Regions from separate parts of the Scytonema hankhaensis NUACC26 genome, predicted to be linked through region 1. Evidence: predicted binding sites of a transcription regulator. Region 1 holds the regulator's gene; each other region holds the start of a gene.
What was found. Region 1 encodes NtcA, which controls nitrogen genes in cyanobacteria. Its sites were predicted from a motif close to TNTGTANNNNNNNNTACANA; they were not measured.
Positions count from the first base shown of each region.

Region 2: a site for NtcA is predicted at 1,339-1,358, ahead of ACKTT2_RS31365 (DUF3155 domain-containing protein). Genes of this name have one in related genera too.
Region 3: a site for NtcA is predicted at 1,246-1,265, ahead of gifA (glutamine synthetase inactivation factor IF7A). Genes of this name have one in related genera too.
Region 4: a site for NtcA is predicted at 1,803-1,822, ahead of ACKTT2_RS19095 (SAM hydrolase/SAM-dependent halogenase family protein). Genes of this name have one in related genera too.

Region 1 covers NZ_BAACAP010000227.1:27,663-30,801, forward strand. The annotation lists gene ACKTT2_RS33340 (hypothetical protein) at 1-110, opposite strand, end outside; gene fabI (enoyl-ACP reductase FabI) at 283-1,059, opposite strand; gene ntcA (global nitrogen regulator NtcA) at 1,439-2,107, shown strand; gene ACKTT2_RS33355 (DUF3084 family protein) at 2,301-3,139, shown strand, end outside.
Region 2 covers NZ_BAACAP010000222.1:77,309-80,447, reverse strand. The annotation lists gene ACKTT2_RS31375 (cofactor assembly of complex C subunit B) at 1-192, shown strand, start outside; gene ACKTT2_RS31370 (hypothetical protein) at 401-652, shown strand; gene ACKTT2_RS31365 (DUF3155 domain-containing protein) at 990-1,307, opposite strand; gene ACKTT2_RS31360 (sensor histidine kinase) at 1,624-3,048, shown strand; gene ACKTT2_RS31355 (S-layer homology domain-containing protein) at 3,084-3,139, opposite strand, start outside.
Region 3 covers NZ_BAACAP010000236.1:97,656-100,794, forward strand. The annotation lists gene glnA (type I glutamate--ammonia ligase) at 1-774, shown strand, start outside; gene gifA (glutamine synthetase inactivation factor IF7A) at 966-1,166, opposite strand; gene ACKTT2_RS38225 (class I SAM-dependent methyltransferase) at 1,733-2,788, shown strand.
Region 4 covers NZ_BAACAP010000188.1:7,187-10,325, reverse strand. The annotation lists gene aspS (aspartate--tRNA ligase) at 1-1,507, shown strand, start outside; gene pirA (arginine synthesis PII-interacting regulator PirA) at 1,584-1,739, opposite strand; gene ACKTT2_RS19095 (SAM hydrolase/SAM-dependent halogenase family protein) at 1,885-2,658, shown strand; gene ACKTT2_RS19090 (DUF2301 domain-containing membrane protein) at 2,743-3,139, shown strand, end outside.

The DNA of each region.
Region 1 (3,139 bases):
ACATTGACCAATGACCAGTGACCACCTGACCAGTAACCACCTGACCAGTGACCACCTGACCAGTGACCACCTGACCAGTGAATAACGGAGAGGTATTGAGCGTTAATCATTTCCTCAATCGCCAATCACCAATCGTCAATTATCCAGTTAGGGGTCAGAGCCATTTGCCAATAACCAATCTCTAATGGTAAATACACAATTAAGTAGCTTTATACCAATCAAGGTAACCATCCTATTGACTAATCACTGGTCAGGTGGTCACTGTTCACTGTTCACTGTTTTTTACATACCCATGATTTCGTATCCTGCATCGACGTACAGGACTTGTCCGGTAATTCCGCTAGACAAGTCGCTACACAAAAAAGCGGCTGCATTGCCTACTTCCAGTTGCGTGACAGTGCGTTTTAATGGCGCGACTTGCTCAACATGGTGAATCATGTCCAAAATGCCTCCTACCGCACTAGAGGCGAGAGTACGAATGGGACCTGCGGATATGGCGTTTACCCGAATATTGGCAGAACCCATTTCAGCCGCAAGGTAGCGCACGCAAGCTTCTAATCCTGCTTTGGCAACTCCCATGACATTATAGTTGGGAATTGCTCGTACACCGCCCAGGTAAGAGAGAGTAACAATACTTCCTCCCTCAGTCATCAATGGTTTAGCGATCCCTGCTAGCTGTACTAGAGAGTAAGTACTTACCTCCATCGCCAACTTAAAGCCAGAACGAGAGGTTTTGCTGAAGTCTCCGCTCAAGTCATCTTTACTGGCAAAGGCGAGGCAATGAATGAGGATATCTAGCTTACCCCATTTTTGCTGGATTTCTTCAAAGGTTGACTTAACCTGCTCGTCGTTTTGGACATCACAAGGAAGAAACAAGCTGGGGTTGAGGGATTCTACCAGTTCTGCAACTTTCTTTTCCATTTTGCCTTTTTCATCTGGTAAGTAAGTGATTCCCAGATCGGCTCCTGCTTTATGCAGTTGTTGGGCGATCCCCCAAGCGATGGAGCGGTTGTTTGCAATTCCTGTTACAATAGCTTTTTTTCCTGTCAGGTCAAGCATATTAATTCTTAATGAGAACTTTCTTGCTTGAGCATACTAGAATCTGACGCTAGTTGTCTGGAGTTTTGAGCAGTATTAGTAAATATCATGCTCCGGGTACCTGTTAGCTACCAGAAAATTGTTACTGGAAGCTTCGGGGAATCTCAATATATCTTCGGTTTTTTGCTAAAAAACTGTTTTGTAAAAACTTTTGTAATCAACTATTAAAAAGTACTAGATCTAAACAGGAAAAATTATGTATCATGATGAACAATTAACTATGAGCACCAGAGGATAAGTATAGGAAAGAACAGAAAGGTTGACAATGTGTTCTTGATTTTTCAGGTGTATTCTTAGGGAATTAGTTTTATTTTTTCCGGCATTGGGTAGGGGAAGGGAGATGATGACACAAGATAAGGCCCTAGCAAATGTTTTTCGTCAGATGGCAACAGGAGCGTTTCCTCCTGTTGTAGAGACGTTTGAACGCAATAAAACCATCTTTTTCCCCGGCGATCCTGCCGAACGAGTTTATTTCTTATTGAAAGGTGCCGTTAAACTCTCCAGGGTGTACGAGGCAGGAGAAGAAATAACCGTAGCGCTACTTCGGGAAAATAGTGTTTTTGGCGTTTTGTCCTTGCTAACGGGAAACAAATCAGATAGGTTTTACCATGCAGTGGCTTTTACACCTGTTGAATTACTATCAGCTCCAATCGAACAGGTGGAGCAAGCACTCAAGGAAAACCCAGAATTGTCGATGTTAATGCTGCGCGGACTGTCTTCGCGAATTTTACAAACAGAGATGATGATTGAAACGCTAGCTCACCGAGATATGGGTTCGCGATTGGTGAGTTTTTTATTAATTCTCTGTCGTGATTTTGGCGTTCCTTGTGCTGATGGAATCACAATTGACTTGAAGCTATCCCATCAGGCAATAGCGGAAGCAATTGGTTCGACTCGCGTTACCGTTACTAGGCTACTAGGTGACTTGCGCGAGAAAAAGATGATTTCCATTCATAAGAAAAAGATTACTGTCCACAAGCCCGTTACTTTAAGTCGGCAATTTACCTAAAAGGCAGAAGGCAGAAGTTAGAAGGCAGAAGGCACGCCTCCTTTTCTCTTCTGCCCTCTGCCTTTCGACAGTGTAGAATGAGGAAGATAACAAAACAAATGCTTCAGAACTCAGCACTTTCCTCTAATTTCTCCACAGATGATGGCTTGAAGTAGTAGGCTGTATCTGGAAGGATTTCGTCGGTAGCTAAAAGATGACCACCGGGTACATCCTGATATTGGCAATATTAATCTTGGGAGGCGCGATCGCCACAGTGGGAGACCGGATTGGCACCCGAGTTGGCAAAGCGCGGCTCTCACTGTTCAACCTACGTCCCAAAAACACGGCAGTACTAGTCACTATTTTGACAGGAACTTTAGTCTCGGCATCAACTCTGGCAATTTTATTTGCTGCTGACGAAGGGTTACGCAAAGGAGTGTTTGAGTTAGAGGACATACAAAAAGACCTTCGACGCAAGCGCGAAAGTCTTGAATCCACAACTCAACAACTGGATATTACCCGGAAAGAACTCGAGCAAGCTAGAAAAGAACAACAAGAGAAAGAAGAACGCTTGCAAAAAACCAATGAGTCCTTAAAGGAGGCAAATACAAAACAACAAGCCACGCAAAATCAACTGAATAGCACGACAGAACAACTCAGCCGCACTCTGAGCCAACAAGCTCAAATTCAAGCTCAACTTCAAAATACCGAAACCCAACTCGATCGAGTTGTTACACGCTACAAACAAACTGTAGCAGAACTGAAAAACGTTGATGTTGAGAAAAAAAAGCTCCTGGCAGAAGTAGAAAAACTGAAGATAGGGCGGCAAAAATTGTTTGCTGAGGCAAAAAGAGCCATCGCCCAAGCTCAAGAAGCAATTGACAAGCGCGATCGCGAATTGGCTAACCGACAAGAGGTCATCGAACAGCGAGACAAAAAAATCAATGACTTAGATCGCCTGATTCAAGAACGCAACCAAGCGATTGCAGAACGAGAAAAAGTCATTGCTCAAAGGGAATCTCGCCTCAAAGATCTCGAAACACAACAGAACGA
Region 2 (3,139 bases), on a different contig from region 1:
GTACTGCTTTCACCTTTAAGCGGTACTTTTTACTGGAAAAAAGCTAAAAAACTTGAGAAGGTTTCGTTGAAATTGGACCAGACCAACAATAACGAACACTTCTCAAGTAAAATCACTGTGGTAGCTCATCGAGACGAACTCATTGAGCTTCAACGGGCATTGAGTTTAAAAAATTGCCATGTAACTAAGTAGCCAAAAATGAGGATTATTTTGAGTAATTTGGGGTGAATCGGACTTAACCGCACCCCAAATTTACATTGTTGCTCATTTGAGCGCTCCCGAGCGGGGTATTGTTTGCCTTGACACTGCTTAAGAGCTTGTGAATAGGTTTTGGTGTTGCACTGTGTGACGCAGCCATGTTCCTAACCCGACGCTTGAAGCTGGCTAACTTCATTAAGTCATGACTCTTAAGCGGACCCAAACCCGGAACGGTGAGACCAGCGTACATGAGGTGGGTTTCCCACGCCCAGGCGACTGGCTATCCCGTTGGGGTAACTTTGAAACTAGTTCAAGGTTGAGTCATGGTGGAGTCAGTAAGTCGAATTGCTCCGATTTACTCTGGATTACTCCAGTTCACTTACTCCTCAGCCGTAGCTATACATCTAAGAGCGATCCTTCAAGAACGAGAGATGGACTTATAACAACCTTATAAAAAAAGAACTTAAAAGAGGGTATAAACGTTTTCTGTGTCAAGCATTCTCCCTGCATACTGTTGGGAGAAATTACATAGCTCGTAAAGAGCACAATCTATGGTTTGCTGCAATCGATAAACGTTCATCTTCCTCTCTTAATCCGCTCTTGCACGCAGAATCAACTCTTTAGACAAACAGATAGTTTGATTGGAGTTGATTGTTCAAATTAGACTTGCTCCTCACTGGCAAATGAGCCATATCCTTAAAAAAACATGAAACTTTTGAATATACCCAGCATTTTTGCCAGTTAATGGTTGTCATGAGTCCAACACAAATTCTATGATAGCCATTGATGGTTCAGCGACTGGCAACAGCTACTGGTTCTTGTCCCTGAGAAGGTTCTAACGTTCTCAGGCTGGGAAATAAGAAATGGTTTTCTTCAACGTATTGAGCACCAAACAGACCTTTCTCAGCCCAGAAGTAACGGTCTGTAGTGTGTTCGTTTCGCTTCACGAGTAGCAACGCAGGTGGCAAGATCCCCTCAGCTTGAATAAACCTTCTTGCTGCTGTCACAGGTTTCTCTTCGCCGCTTTCGATGCTATATTGAGGCACGTGTTCCAGAATTCGTCGTCCTTCTTGACGACGACGGCTCTTCCTTTTTCTTCTCCTTGCCAACCTTCTTTCCTCCTCTTGAAAGCTATAGATTATTGTAGTGATAGCTACAAAATCCGTCGTAATTATAAAAGTTCTAGTTCAAAATTTCAAGAGTTGTTAACCTTTTGATACAAGAAAGATAATTTCGCTAGTAGCAGAAAATATACACTCAGTAAAAAGTGTACCTCTTTGGAACGAGCTAGGATAGATTGGATTGAGTTAAGCTTTGTTAATAAAGAGTTTTTTTCAGTACCGTTTGTTACCTTTGCCACTATCCACTGTACGGGCGCAAGGTCTTGCGCCCCTACCCCCGCACCCCTACCCCCCAACCAAAGTAATGTCAACGTCTACCAGTTCTGAGTTTGTTGCTCTATGTCGAGAGCAAATGGCACTGCTAGCCCAAGGGTTAGGAGCATCATTGAGTGTCGTTTATTTAACACAAGAATTGGTAGAGGCTTCAACGACACAAGAGGCAAAGCTAATTCCTGTAGTGTTTTATCCAGAGACAGCAGTGGAAAGACAACAAGATAATGCTTTCGTCTTACCTATGTCTATTTCCATCCCCGATAGGGTTTCTTATAATTCAGCTTTGACTGTTATAGAAAGAATTCCCAATTCTTCTAAAGGCAATGGCCGAAAATTGGGAGAAGCCCAAAAAAATCAGAAGTTATTGAAAGCGGCAGAAGAATTTCCAGCAACCACACGAGAAAATGCAACAACTGAGGCTACAGAGTCCCATTCCTCAGAAGAATATTTTGTAGGCGGCGATCGAATTGTCTTGCCACTGATTAATCAGGATATGATGTTAGGTCTACTAGTGACAGTTAGGGAAGATCGGGAATGGAATGAGCACGAAAGAAGAGAAATCGATCGCATCGCTCAAACACTATCGCTCGCTTGTGTTATAGATAGACAAAGAGCATGGTTGGAGGAGCAGTTACACCAACACCAAATTCTGCAAGAAAAGCAGCAAGATTTGCTAGATAATTTACTCCACCAACTACGCAATCCATTGACTGCATTGCGAACCTTTGGCAAACTGCTTCTCAAGCGATTGCGTCCGGGCGATGTCAACCAAGATGTGGCAAACAGTATAGTGCGAGAGAGCGATCGCCTTAAAGAATTGTTACAAAAATTTGACGAAGTTATAGATTTAACAGCAGAAGATTTAAGACCAGTGGCATTACCGGGAAAAGAAGTGTATGTCGAAGCCAACGTGCAAAAAGAGCCAAAAGCCCCACTGCTGCTTCCCGGTACGGGAGAGAAAGAAATCGACTGTTCGATAGAGAGTATTTTAGAACCATTATTAGTTTCTGCCAGTGCAATTGCTCAAGAAAGAAATTTACAATTGGTAGTAGAAATTCCTCCTCGGTTACCTTTTGTGCGTGTTAACCGCAAGTCACTCGAAGAAGTCTTAAGCAATATTATCGATAATGCCTTGAAGTACACTCCTTCAGGTGGCAAGATTTTAATCCAAGCAGGGCAAGAGAAACCATCATTCCAAGGAATTGCCGTTAGCGATACGGGACCTGGTATTCCCTCCCAAGATTTAGAACATTTAGGTGAAAGATATTATCGAGGAGTACAAGCCCAGACACAAATTCCTGGGACGGGATTGGGATTATCGATTGCCAAACAACTCATAGAACAAATGCAGGGCGAAATCCAAGTTTTCAGCCCTGCGTTAAACTCCGCTATTACATCCCTTGATACACGTGGAACTACTGTTATTGTTTGGTTACCAGTGACCAGTGACCAGTGACCAGTGACCAGTGACCAGTGACCAGTGACCAGTGATTATCTGAGAGAAATTTGTAAATTTCTTTCTACTGTCATTTGTAAGTCTGTATCTG
Region 3 (3,139 bases), on a different contig from region 1:
GCTACTGGCGGTCAGTGCGAATTGGGTTTCCGTTTTGGAAAGTTGATTGAAGCCGCCGATTGGTTGTTGACTTATAAGTACGTCATCAAGAACGTTGCCAAGAAATACGGTAAAACTGTTACCTTCATGCCTAAGCCAGTCTTCCAAGACAACGGATCTGGTATGCACACCCACCAATCCATTTGGAAAGATGGTCAACCTCTGTTTGCTGGAGACAAGTATGCTGGCTTGAGTGAGATGGCGCTGCACTACATCGGCGGTATTCTCAAACACGCACCTGCATTACTCGCAATCACTAACCCCACCACCAACTCTTACAAGCGCTTAGTACCTGGTTATGAAGCACCTGTAAACTTGGCTTACTCTCAAGGTAACCGTTCTGCTTCTATTCGGATTCCATTATCTGGTACTAACCCCAAAGCTAAGCGCTTGGAGTTCCGCTGTCCTGATGCGACTTCTAACCCATATCTAGCATTTGCTGCTATGTTATGCGCTGGGATAGATGGTATCAAGAATAAGATTGACCCCGGTCAACCTTTGGATAAAAATATTTACGAACTTTCTCCTGAAGAATTGGCGAAAGTTCCTTCAACTCCGGGTTCTCTCGAACTCGCGTTGGAAGCCCTAGAGAACGACCATGCGTTCTTAACTGAACCTGGTGTATTCACTGAAGACTTTGTTGAAACTTGGATTTCCTACAAGTTGGATAATGAAGTGAACCCAATGCGCTTACGTCCTCATCCCTACGAATTTTCTCTCTATTACGATGTTTAATTTTTAGGGACTCGTACAAGATACTGAGATAGGTTCCCGACTTCTTCAATAAGTCGGGAATCTAATCCGCATACAGCCACCCGCTAATGGGTGGTTTTTTTTATTGGGCATTGGGAATTGGGCATTGGGAATTGGGCATTGGGCATTTGCTCCCCTTGTCTTCCTGATTCCCAATCCCTAGTCCCCAATCCCTAACTCATTGACGCATTGCTGCGATCGTAAGTCATGCGAGCAGAGGGGTCAATTTTGCCTTGGGTTGGATTCCAATAGTGGGAAACTTCTCCGGGAAGACCTAGTTCTTCGCCTGCACGACCTAGCATGGATTGTTGACGATTCTTAATTAACTGATAGTGACGCATCATAAGAGCGCGTGCTCTTTCTTGTGTAGACATACCTATTTCCTCCTTAGTGGTTTTTTTATAAATGTCAATATTGCCTGACATATTTCCTTAGTTTTAAGATAGCACGCATTCTGTATCTAAAGTTACGGAATCTCTTATCTTAATAAAATTTAATAATTTGACAGAGAAACACTCTTCTGACAGCCGTTTTCAGGTCAATAAATTGCGCTGTTAATGGTGTACGCGCAAGTTTGAAATACTCCCAGGGAGTGCTCTTATGATTACCTATAGGTGTAGGTGGGGCTATGCCGCACGTTCGCGCTTTGTAAGGCATAGCCCTACCTACAAAAATCGGTAATTTTAAAGCCCAAAGGGAGTAGCTTACGAATCTAAAGTTTGAGCTGATGCTTTACTCCACCCTAGCCCAGACATTGGAAAGGGGAGGGAGTAAATTTTCTGTCTCCCTCCAATCCATCGGTGGGTATAGTATCATTTGCATCTTTCTCAAGAATGAACTTTCTAGGCTGCAAACTCTTCTTCAGATTTATGAGAAACAAGTTACAAATAGTTAAAATATATAAAGATATATTCTAAAAGCCTAATTAAAGGGAATCCTTATGTCCGACACTTTAACCAAGCTGACCTATCAAGCTTTTCAGCAAGGCAAAAGTTATTTTGGTATAACTCACAAAATTTTAAGTACCCGCCTCATGCAGTTCATCTCCCCTAGAGAGAGAACATCTCAGCCTATTCCCACTGAGATTTTACTGAAACTTCAACAAAGGCTAAATAATTTGCAGGAAGTTGATTGGGAGGATGCGGAACTAGGTGTATATCCTAAAAGTTTTTTGTTCGATAACCCTTGGGAAGACTTTTTCCGGTACTATCCTCTGATATGGCTCGATATGCCTGAAATTTGGGATAGGGCGAACCAAAAGAGATACCAAGATTTTGCCCCAGAAGTGGACATTGACGGTTATCCCAGCTACTACGCCCAAAACTTCCATCACCAAACCAATGGCTACTTGAGCGATTTATCAGCCAATTTATATGACTTACAAGTAGAAATTCTCTTTCAAGGTTCAGCAGATGCTATGCGACGGCGCATTCTTGCTCCCCTTAAGAAAAGTTTGGAAGTTTTTAAAGATTTAACTCCTCGTCAAGTCCGCGTGCTAGACGTAGCTTGTGGGACTGGTCGCACTTTAAGAATGATTCGAGCCACACTGCCTCAAGCATCTCTGTTTGGTACAGATTTGTCACCAGCATATCTGCGTAAGGCTAACGATCTTTTGTCTGAAATACCAGGAGAATTACCTCAGCTATTGCAGGCAAATGCGGAAGAGTTACCTTATATAGATAACTATTTCCATGCGGTCACTTCTGTTTTTCTCTTTCATGAATTACCTGCAACAGCCCGTCAAAGGGTTATTGAAGAATGTTTTAGAGTCACAAAGCCCGGAGGCGTTTTTATAATTTGTGACTCAATTCAAATGAGCGATTCCCCAGAAATGGAACCATTGATGGAAAATTTCCATGAAACTTTCCATGAACCTTACTACAAGCATTACATGACCGACGACTTGGTAGGACGATTGGAAAAAGCGGGTTTTGTGAATATTGAGATGCAAGTTCACTTCATGAGCAAATATTTGATTGCTCGAAAAGCCGCTTAAATATTTCCAATAGCTTTTTGTTGACATCGGGTGGTAGATTGAGCCACCCTTTTTTTCATGATAATTACGAACACCAACCTATATGAATTTGAACAAAGAATGTGATAGAGAGTTGGTCTAAATCAAGTCTAGACATAACTTTCTCAATCCAAAATCTAAAATGGTGTAATTTAGCCTAAGCGAGATCTCTCCCGTACAACTAAAAAGTTGCAATAGGATTTTTCTGCGTATTTGAAGAGCTTTCAATACTTGCAATACAAAGCAGCAATCTTACTTCTTGAAGCAATAATTCACTGCTAGCGTAGTATATAAACTAACTGGTAAACCACCGCTATATTACTTAAATTTCTA
Region 4 (3,139 bases), on a different contig from region 1:
TGAAATATACGCCGATAATATTAAACTGCTCAATGCTGTCCGCAAACAACTGCCTTTCCAAGTTTCTACCGCAGATGCAGATCCGGTACGGGAAGAATTAAGGTTGAAGTATCGTTACTTGGATTTGCGACGCGATCGCATGGCAAACAACTTACAATTACGACATCAAGTTGTCAAAGCCATTCGTCGTTACTTAGAAGATGTGGAAGGTTTTGTAGAAATCGAAACTCCCGTATTGACTCGTTCTACACCTGAAGGTGCGCGGGATTATCTCGTACCGAGTCGGGCTAACCCTGGTGAATGGTTTGCTTTACCACAATCACCTCAACTTTTTAAACAATTATTAATGGTATCTGGATTTGACAGATACTATCAAATTGCTCGTTGCTTCCGAGATGAAGACTTGCGTGCTGACAGACAACCGGAATTTACTCAGTTGGATATGGAAATGAGCTTCATGTCCCATGAGGAAATTATCGAACTCAATGAAAAGTTAGTTTGTCACATCTTCGAAACGGTTAAAAATTTTGAGGTACAACGTCCTTTCCCACGTCTGACGTATGCAGAGGCGATGGAACGTTACGGTAGTGACAAACCAGATACGCGATACGGTTTAGAACTTGTAAATGTCTCTGATATTTTGAAAGGCTGTGGTTTTAAAGTTTTTAAGGACGCTGTAGCCAATGGTGGAGTCGTGAAAATTCTGCCGATTCCCAACGGAGATATTATCTCAAATGTGCGAATTAAACCGGGCGGGGATGTTTTTAAAGAAGCAGCTGATGCAGGTGCTCAAGGTTTAGCTTACATTCGAGTCCGAGAAGATGGTGACATCGACACGATCAACGCCATCAAAACTAACCTCACTGAAGAACAAAAACAGGAAATTTTACGTCGTACAAATGCAAAACCCGGTCATTTATTACTATTTGGTGCGGGGGATACTGCCACTGTCAACAAAACCCTAGACAGATTGAGACAAGTTGTTGCTAAAGAATTTGGACTGATAAATCCAGAGAAAATTAACTTACTTTGGATAACAGAATTTCCGATGTTTGAATGGAATGCTGATGAAAAACGTCTAGAAGCGTTACATCACCCATTCACCGCACCCAATCCAGAAGATATTAGCGATTTAAAAACTGCACGAGCACAAGCATACGACTTGGTGTTAAATGGTTTTGAAATTGGTGGTGGTAGCTTGCGGATTTACCAACGCGAAGTGCAGGAGCAAGTTTTTGAGGCAGTTGGACTTTCTCCAGAAGAAGCCCACAATAAATTTGGTTTTCTCTTGGATGCTTTTGAATATGGGACTCCACCTCATGGTGGAATTGCTTACGGTTTAGATCGCTTGGTGATGTTACTTTCTCAAGAAGAATCTATTCGCGATGTGATTGCTTTTCCAAAAACTCAACAAGCACGTTGCTTGTTAACAGATGCACCTTCAACAGTGGATGCAAAGCAGCTTAAAGAGTTGCACGTTGCTTCAACTTTCAAGCCTAAATCATAAGCGTTAAAACACGAAAACCCGCCAAGGCGGGTTAACACACAACAAAACTATGAACTAAAACAATAAAACTTTATTTTTAACTGAAATAGTTCATTTCAGCTTCCAATTGGCGAACTAAACTTTCATCGCCTTTTTCTCTGGCGACTTTCAAGCGATGTTCTAGAGTTCTTCTAATATTTAGTCTGTGGGTTTCCCGTGCCTGTTTCACGGATTCTAATCGATTTCTGCCCATTTTAACAATTTGCCTCTTGAATTTATTCATATAAATGTCTTACTTTCCTAACATAGCAAATATTTCGTAACTTTTGCTACAGAAAAAATAAACTTAATATATATTATTATGCGGCAATATCTTGCTGTGGAAGCTTTACAACCCCATGCTTACCTTGCTGACTGATTTTGGAACCCGTGATGTTTACGTTGGGGTGATGAAGGGAGCGATCGCCCAAATCAACCCAAAACTGACAGTAGTAGACTTGACACATGAGGTTCCACCGCAAGACGTTGCGGTTGCTAGGTTCTGCTTGATGGATGCTTACCTCTATTTTCCGATTGGTACAGTGCATCTAGCTGTTGTCGATCCAGGTGTGGGTAGTACGCGACGAGCGATCGCCGTAGAATTTGCTAGGGGTTACTTGGTGGGACCTGATAACGGTATATTTAGTGGGGTTTTGAGTGAAAATCCGGCGCTTGCAGCAGTGGAACTGACAAACCCCAAGTATTGGAGGACTCCTCAACCTAGCAGCACTTTCCACGGAAGGGACATTTTTGCACCCGTTGCAGCTTATCTTTCTAGTGGTGTTTCTCTCAAACAGTTGGGTGTCTCTATCGATGTGACATCTCTGGTACAGTTGGAGATTGCTGAATGTACGACGACAGAAACTGGTATAGTTGGCAACGTTCAATATATCGATCGCTTTGGTAATTTGGTGACGAATATTCCAGGATGCGATGTGTTGGGTAAAAGCTGGAGTGTGGAAGTTGCGGGAGTTACTATTCCCTACTGTGGAACTTATAGCGATGTTAAAATTGGTGAGGCGATCGCTCTGATTGGCAGTCACGGTTGGGTGGAAGTTGCGGTTAACAATGGGAGTGCGCGATCGCAGTTGCAGATGGAGTTGGGGGATCGGGTTGTCATTTATTTTGAATGAGGAATGGAACCTCACCCTTCACGCGGATGCACGCGGATAGAATAGGGTTGGAAGGATAATATTTATTTTTGGATTTTGATTGCTATGGCTCAGCAAATTTTATCTGCACCGGAAGTTTATCAAGGTCAATTTGGGGAGTTTACGATTACTCAAAGCGATCGCAAGGGTGTTATTGTTTACCGTACAGGGCTTATGGTGGCTGCACTTAGCTTTGCTACGGGTACTGCTTTGGTTTTGTTTAACCAGAATCCAGAAATTTTCTCGGTGCTTACACTTTTATATGCTTGTTTTAGTATAGCTTTGGGTGTTAGTTTACTCACGATTCATATCTATATGGCAGTGCTGCACCGACTGTTGCAAGTTTTTTGGGTAATTGGCAGTGTAAGTGCAATAGTGTTGGCGTTGTATAGTAGCGAACCATTAGCTATGACTGTTTATACTCAACCTCTGACTTTACTAGGGATAGGATTTACTTTTGCAG